3 regions of the Paenibacillus sp. P4_E11 genome follow, and region 1 is predicted to be linked to each of the others. Evidence: riboswitches for the same ligand, from Rfam matches in the RefSeq annotation. Region 1 holds a riboswitch; each other region holds the start of a gene.
The links. A riboswitch is a leader RNA that binds a small molecule or an ion and turns the genes downstream of it on or off. The one in region 1 is predicted to bind cobalamin.
Positions count from the first base shown of each region.

Region 2: linked by a shared signal. The riboswitch ahead of AC1DWB_RS17695 (hypothetical protein) and the one ahead of AC1DWB_RS21785 (ABC transporter substrate-binding protein) in region 1 are both predicted to bind cobalamin.
Region 3: linked by a shared signal. The riboswitch ahead of nrdI (class Ib ribonucleoside-diphosphate reductase assembly flavoprotein NrdI) and the one ahead of AC1DWB_RS21785 (ABC transporter substrate-binding protein) in region 1 are both predicted to bind cobalamin.

Region 1 is NZ_JBFUIX010000063.1:23,555-25,753, reverse strand. Features, by position in the region: gene AC1DWB_RS21790 (DUF2167 domain-containing protein) at 1-652, opposite strand, end outside; cobalamin riboswitch at 840-1,045, shown strand; gene AC1DWB_RS21785 (ABC transporter substrate-binding protein) at 1,262-2,199, shown strand, end outside.
Region 2 is NZ_JBFUIX010000045.1:12,701-14,899, forward strand. Features, by position in the region: gene AC1DWB_RS17675 (cobyrinate a,c-diamide synthase) at 1-259, opposite strand, end outside; gene AC1DWB_RS17680 (hypothetical protein) at 252-455, opposite strand; gene AC1DWB_RS17685 (hypothetical protein) at 459-596, opposite strand; partial or broken gene AC1DWB_RS17690 (precorrin-4 C(11)-methyltransferase) at 593-742, opposite strand; partial or broken gene AC1DWB_RS17695 (hypothetical protein) at 751-1,015, opposite strand; cobalamin riboswitch at 1,199-1,399, opposite strand; gene AC1DWB_RS17700 (response regulator transcription factor) at 1,455-2,199, opposite strand, start outside.
Region 3 is NZ_JBFUIX010000014.1:38,112-40,310, forward strand. Features, by position in the region: gene AC1DWB_RS08315 (type 2 periplasmic-binding domain-containing protein) at 1-782, shown strand, start outside; cobalamin riboswitch at 898-1,108, shown strand; gene nrdI (class Ib ribonucleoside-diphosphate reductase assembly flavoprotein NrdI) at 1,289-1,654, shown strand; gene nrdE (class 1b ribonucleoside-diphosphate reductase subunit alpha) at 1,641-2,199, shown strand, end outside.

The DNA of each region.
Region 1 (2,199 bases):
CGTTGAAATCTTCGTACCGTTGTCCTTGTGTAGGGGTCAACTTCGGCAAGATTTGCTCGGTCAATACTTTGCGGTCGGCATCACGATGCGCGGGATCGGACACTAGAACGGCTGAGATATAACCGGTTCGTGTCAAGTAACGAACGTTGTAGTTGAGCAGCGGTACTTTCTGTGCATCTTCCGCGAGCATCGACCAAGTCAGATTATGAGTTTTGTCCTCATAGAAAGGATTGATGTCCCAGCCCGTTACGAAGAGCTGCTCTTCCTTGGTCCTGTTTTTATTGGATTCTTCCGTTCCCTTCTTATAGCTTTTCAATATGGCATCCGCATCAATCTTGCTCTTCTCCTCATCCTTGATGTGTCCGGACTCCGCATACTCGAATATGACGATCCAGTTTTGCTTAGGGTCTTTCGGGTAGACGCTGCCAATCTCTCTTCCGCTAGGTGAGTCTTTGCTATCTGTCATCATGAGCTTCGTGTTGTCCGAATCAAGAAAAACGAAATCCGTGCCCAGATCCAGGGATGCTATTTTCCCAAGCTGTACGGGCTTGCCGCCTTCGATCCAATTGTACTTTTTGTCCTCGGCCAATGCGTTGCCGGAAAACAACAGGATGCAGAGAAGGGATAAAGCTAAGGTTCGACGTAAAATCATGAATTGAGCCTCCATGCTCAGAGTAGGAAATCATCTCGGTTATACCATTTTATTACTATAAATCCAATAAAAATATTTACTAGGAGCACGAGAGTAGACTATCAGGACAAATCAGGACTATCGGGAACACTTGCCAGAATGAAGGTCATGAACTATAATTCATAGCGTGAAGCTTGATCAAACGAATACTTTGGAACACCCAACAGGTGCCGCACAAGTTCAGCCAATTGCTAGCGATCATGCGGTTAAAAGGGAAGTCGGTGCAAATCCGACACGGTCCCGCCACTGTAATATAGGGATTTTCTTCAATTAAGCCACTGTCCGTGAGGATGGGAAGGCGAGGAAAGTCAGCAACCTATAAGTCAGGAGACCTGCCTGTATGGAGTAAAGCTCATGGAATCCTTCGAGGAAAAGGACCGGCTGAATCAGGAAAATGAATGTTCGCATACTTCCGCGGAAGATGGATGTTTGTGGCGTTTCCTTCGATTTGCTGAACCTCTGTCCACCTGGATAGAGGTTTTTGTTTGTTAGACATTCCTTCTTAGCGTGTGTCCATGTTATTCTGGCGAAGCAAGCTCTCAACTATTGTTAGACGGGGAGAGATTGAGCATGAAGAAACAATTGGCCATATGGCTTGTGGCGGCACTGGTCGCGCTAAGTGCGGCCGGCTGTGCAGACAAAGAGAAAGAGGGCGTGAAAGAACCTGCCAAGGTTGCGGCATCAACGCCAGCACCGAGCCCGACAGCAGCGAATAGCAAGAAGACTGTTTATCCGTTGACGGTGAAGGACGCATCCGGTAAGGAAGTGACGTTCGCCAAAGCTCCTGAGCGAATCGTATCTCTTTCACCTAGTGAAACAGAAGTGTTGTTCGCACTAGGATTGGGCAGTAAAATAGTAGGGGTAACCGAATACGACGACTATCCGGCAGAAGCCAAAACGAAGCCGAAGATGGGCAACCTGCAGGGCAACACGGAGGCGATCATTGCGGCGAATCCGGACATTGTGTTCGCAGGGCTGTCCCTTAACAAGAAGTCGGTGGAGAAGCTGACGGAATTGAAGCTGAACTTATTCTCTGTAGAACCGAAGACAGTTGATCAAACGATGGACCGTATAGCTGTATATGGTAAAATTACCGATACCCAGGAGCAGGCAGACAAAGTCATTGCGCAAATGAAAGCCGAGAAACAGAAGGTCGTCGATGCGGTTAAAGGGTTGAAGGACGATCAGAAGAAAAAAGTATACATCGAATTCTCTCCCGGCTGGACAGTCGGCAAGGGTGAGTTCATGGACGATCTGATCACGCTGGCAGGCGGGGTGAACGTAGCATCTGACTTGACTGGCTGGAAAAAGATCAGCGAAGAAAAAATTATTCAGTCGAACCCGGATGTCATATTGTTCGCCAAAGGGGTGCCGGACTTGGAAAAAACGATTCGCGGCCGCAGCGGCTGGGATAAAATCAACGCGCTCAAAAATGCCCGCGTAGTCGGTCTGGACGATAACCTGTTGTCCCGCCCGGGTCCTCGCGTAACGCAAGGGTTGACTGATAT
Region 2 (2,199 bases), on a different contig from region 1:
TACTGCCTCGATTGAATACTTCCCGAACACAATCTTCGTTCATCATCCAACTGTCCAGGTTACGGGATGGCCTTGACGTTACGGCTGTATGGTAGGTGGGATCGATATAATCCGGTCCACACTTGAAGCCTTGCACGACTAGCCCTCGCTTGCGCAAGGCGGACATGATGCCGATAGTTAGCGTTGTTTTGCCTACACTGCTTCCTGTTCCAGCTATGATCAACCTGCGTTGAATTGCTTCTTGGTTTTGCTTATTCATGTTGAACGACTCCTACGGAAATTGTCACGTTTCCTGATTTTTTCTTGACCAGACTGAGGCTTTCGAGTGCGCCAAGCGAAATAATGATGATAAGTCCTTGGTACTGCGGGAACAGGGCAGGGAACGGCAGCCGCGCACTTCCTTCGAACAGCTGAACCGAGCGCTCCGCTTCGTCCCCTCTGCCGAACTTGCTCATATATTAGACATCTACCGCTTGGCCCAAGCTCCCCTGCAGCGTTCTCGCCATTTCTACGCCATGCTTCGTAATCGCCACGACGGCATAAGTTCCGCTTACGCGGATTGTCGGAATCTCCCCTTCTTGCAGCGACAACATCATGACTTGATCCCTCGGCGGTAGCGGTGTGTGAACGCCTTGTCGTACAGCTTGGAACGATACTCATCCTTGTGATGAATATTCGGATCAAGCGCCCACCCGGCAAGAATCATCGCGTGGGAACGAATGTCCTTCTCCCGCATGTCGGCTTCCATAAGCGGCAGGCGCTTTTCACAATCCCGACCGTAGTATCCGGGGAACGATACTTGAGCAATATTTTTTGCGTCTCCACGATTTGACGGGTTCTCCGTGTACACACCAGCGTCGCCACTTGAGATAACCGCTACTTTTTTACCAGCCTTAGCCTGACGAACGGCTTCCTGTGCGCGGCTCACTTCTTCAGTCATACCGGTGCGAACGACAAGCTGATCCGTTAGTAGCTCTGCAATGATGTCGACGTAAGTGCTATAGCCGATGATTAGCAATTTGCCTTTAATACCCCATGCCTCCCTTACACTGAAAAAAACATAAAAAAAGCATTTCCAACATGGTGAATGTTAGAAATGCTTGGATCTCGACATGAAAAGTAGTTTCCACGAAAAAACAGAAAACACCAATATGACGAACTAGCCTATCTCTAACACTCCCTAATTCCACGTAGGGTCGTAGTGCTGTTGAAATAGGCAGGTCTCCTGACTTGGATTCATTCTCGACGCCTTCCCAGATCTACTGATCCAGTGGCGATTGACGAGAAATGCCTTGTTATAAAGGCAGTCTTTACAGTGGCGGGTCCGTGCCGGCATTACACCGGTCTTCCCTTTTAACCAGACTATTGCGAGTCCGGCACCTATTCCCTTGCATATGCAATTGTACTTGCTATCTTACCACTGCATTTTTAAGAAGTCTAATAGATTGTTAGATTCATCGATGTTCATTCAACAGGACATTTCGATAATCACTTGGATTCATGCCAACCATTCGTTTGAAAATTTTATTGAAATGCCGGTAATTTTCCAGACCGACCAGCTCAGCGATTTCGTGTGTCCGAAAATTTGTAGTTGTAATTAGTAGCTTGGCTTTGTTGATCCGCAGCTCCATGATATATTGAGTAAACGTTCGACCAGTCGCTTTTTTGAACATGGCGCTGAAATATGGTGCGCTGTAGCCAGCTTGTGCGGCCACTGATTCCATACGATAAGACTTGCTAACATCAGCTTTCAGTTGCTGAATGACATACTCCATGACGTCGTTCGGGTGACTGGGCACATGATCACTGATTGGCATGTGCTCAGCATAGACGTGCCCCTCTAGCTTAGGTATAAGCTTCTTTAGCGTTTCGGCAAGCAACGTATCTTGTGCCATGCAGTCTTCCTTCAACAAATACGACGATGCACCCAGATCGATCGCCTTCTGCGCGAGGTGAAAGTCACTATGGCAACTTAAAATGACCATAATCGGCATCTCCTGTTCCAGCTTGGTCAGCTCAACCATCATCTCGATTCCACCCATAACCGGCATCGTCAGATCCGTGACCAGAAAGTGGGGTTTGTGCTCTTTACACAACAGCAACCCTTTTTCCCCGTTCGTCGCCTCCCCCACAACATGGAACAGACCGTATTTCTCGGTGATCATCTGCTTATACACTTCGCGAGCCGGCTTCTCGTCT
Region 3 (2,199 bases), on a different contig from region 1:
TCGATCCGGACTGGTTTCTCAACAAAGCAGGCGATGCAGCTACCAAAGTTCAACAAGGTAAAGTAGGGATTTTCTACTCTGGTGTACGTGACATTGCATTTGACAACACGAATAACAGTACACAGAAGAAGACCCGTGAAGTGACCGGGAACCAGAAAGCCGAGTTTGCAGCATTCCACGTTGCTGGTGATTTGCCAGTCGCGTACGAACCGCTTCCAGGCGTTCCGTTCTTATTCAATGCCAAGACAGATCCTAAGAAGATCGAACGTACCATCGAAATTTTAGATTGGCTTGCAACCCCAGATGGCTACCTTCTGGCGAACGTAGGTAAAGAAGGCGTTCATTATAAGAAGGAAGGCAACAAAGTCACGCTGATTCAAGATGCAATTAAGAAAGATATCGGGGATAATGGTAACTTCACAGAGATATGGGGCAGTGTATTCAGCTACAACGTTAAAGATCCATCCCGTGCGCTTGGTATCACGATTGTAGATCCTCGTGAGACCGATCATGATCGTGCCATCCTTGAAGTGATGAAGAAGAACAAATTTTATGTACTTGGTACAAACGTATCACCACCTGTAGGTTTGGATATTGGTTCTTACCGTACTCAAATGCGCGCTAAACAAGTGAAAGTGCTGTTTGAGGAGAAAGACTCCAGCAACTGGCCGAAGTATTTAGCAGAACTGTTGGATACGTATAAGGCAAAAGCTATCTTCGATGCATACGGTGAACAAGTTACGACCGCTCTTGGTAAAAAAGTTACATTCAAAACAGACTGAGTCGAGTAAGAAAGGGGCTTGCGGATTATTGATCTGCAGGCCTCTTTTTCTATCGCTTTTCCATGCCCTTCCATTGACAATTTCAATATATTGATATATTGTTGAGATCGACAACTACATATTGATATGAATGGGTGCCTAGCTAGGTAAATCTAGTGTAGGCTTAATAGGGAAATTCGGTACGTACGAGCGAGTACGAGCAATCCGATGCGGTCCCGCCACTGTAACAGAGAAGCTCGATCCAACAGCCACTTGTCGTGAGACTGGGAAGGCGGATAGAGTGATGAATCTGGAGCCAGGAGACCTGCCCTTCATAATGGCACATTGAACCTACGGGAGATAGGGAAGTGTCGGACAAGCTTGCAAGTTCGTGTTAAGCAACGCTTTCCTGTTGAGAGGCAGGTAGGTGTATCATAGCGTGAATTACAAGGCGTGTCTGACTTTCTATCACAAGTCAGATGCGCCTTTTCATATGGGCAGCTTGGAGTGGAAAGGGTGGAATTAGCGTGCTGGTCGTCTACGATTCAAGAACAGGGAATGTAGAAAGATTCGTGAAGAAACTAGGCTTCAGAGCGATAAAATTACAAGATTGCGAGAGTGCGGCGATGGACGAGCCGTACGTAATGATTACTTATACAACTGGCTTCGGGCACGCTCCGGAGCAGGTGATGTCCTTTCTATCCCGCAACCGCACCTTGTTAAGAGGTGTCTCGGCAAGTGGGAACCGGAATTGGGGAGCCTCATTCGCGAAGAGCGCGGATAAGATTTCGGAGTTGTATGGGGTACCGATCGTACATAAGTTCGAACTTTCTGGAACGGCTATTGACGTAGAACAATTTCAAGAGGGGATGAGACGAGTTGCAGCATATTGAATTGAACAACCAGCTGATGCAAAGAACGGAAGACGGCTTTTACGATCTGGAGAAGGACCGCGAGGCGGCGGCTGCCTTCATGGTGGAGGTACAAGCGAAGAGCGTTCCATTCGGATCGCTGCGTGAGAAGCTGGACTACTTGATCAAGGAAAATTATTATACGAACGTATTCGATCACTATACATACGAGCAAGTGGAGAACGTATACCGCTTGACGGAGGAAGCGGGATTCCGATTCCAATCCTACATGGCGGTTTCGAAGTTTTATAAGGACTATGCCCTCAAGACGAACGACAAGGGGTTGTATCTTGAGCGTTACGAGGATCGGGTTGCCATCGTGGCGCTGTTCCTGGGGCACGGCGATGCAGAGCTTGCCGAGCGGATCGCTCTGGCGATGGTGGAGCAGCGTCTACAGCCGGCCACCCCGACGTTCTTGAACGCCGGGAAGAGCCGTCGCGGCGAGATGGTATCCTGCTTCCTGCTGGAAGCCGACGACTCACTCAACTCGATCAACTATGTGATCGGGACTTGCATGCAGCTGTCCA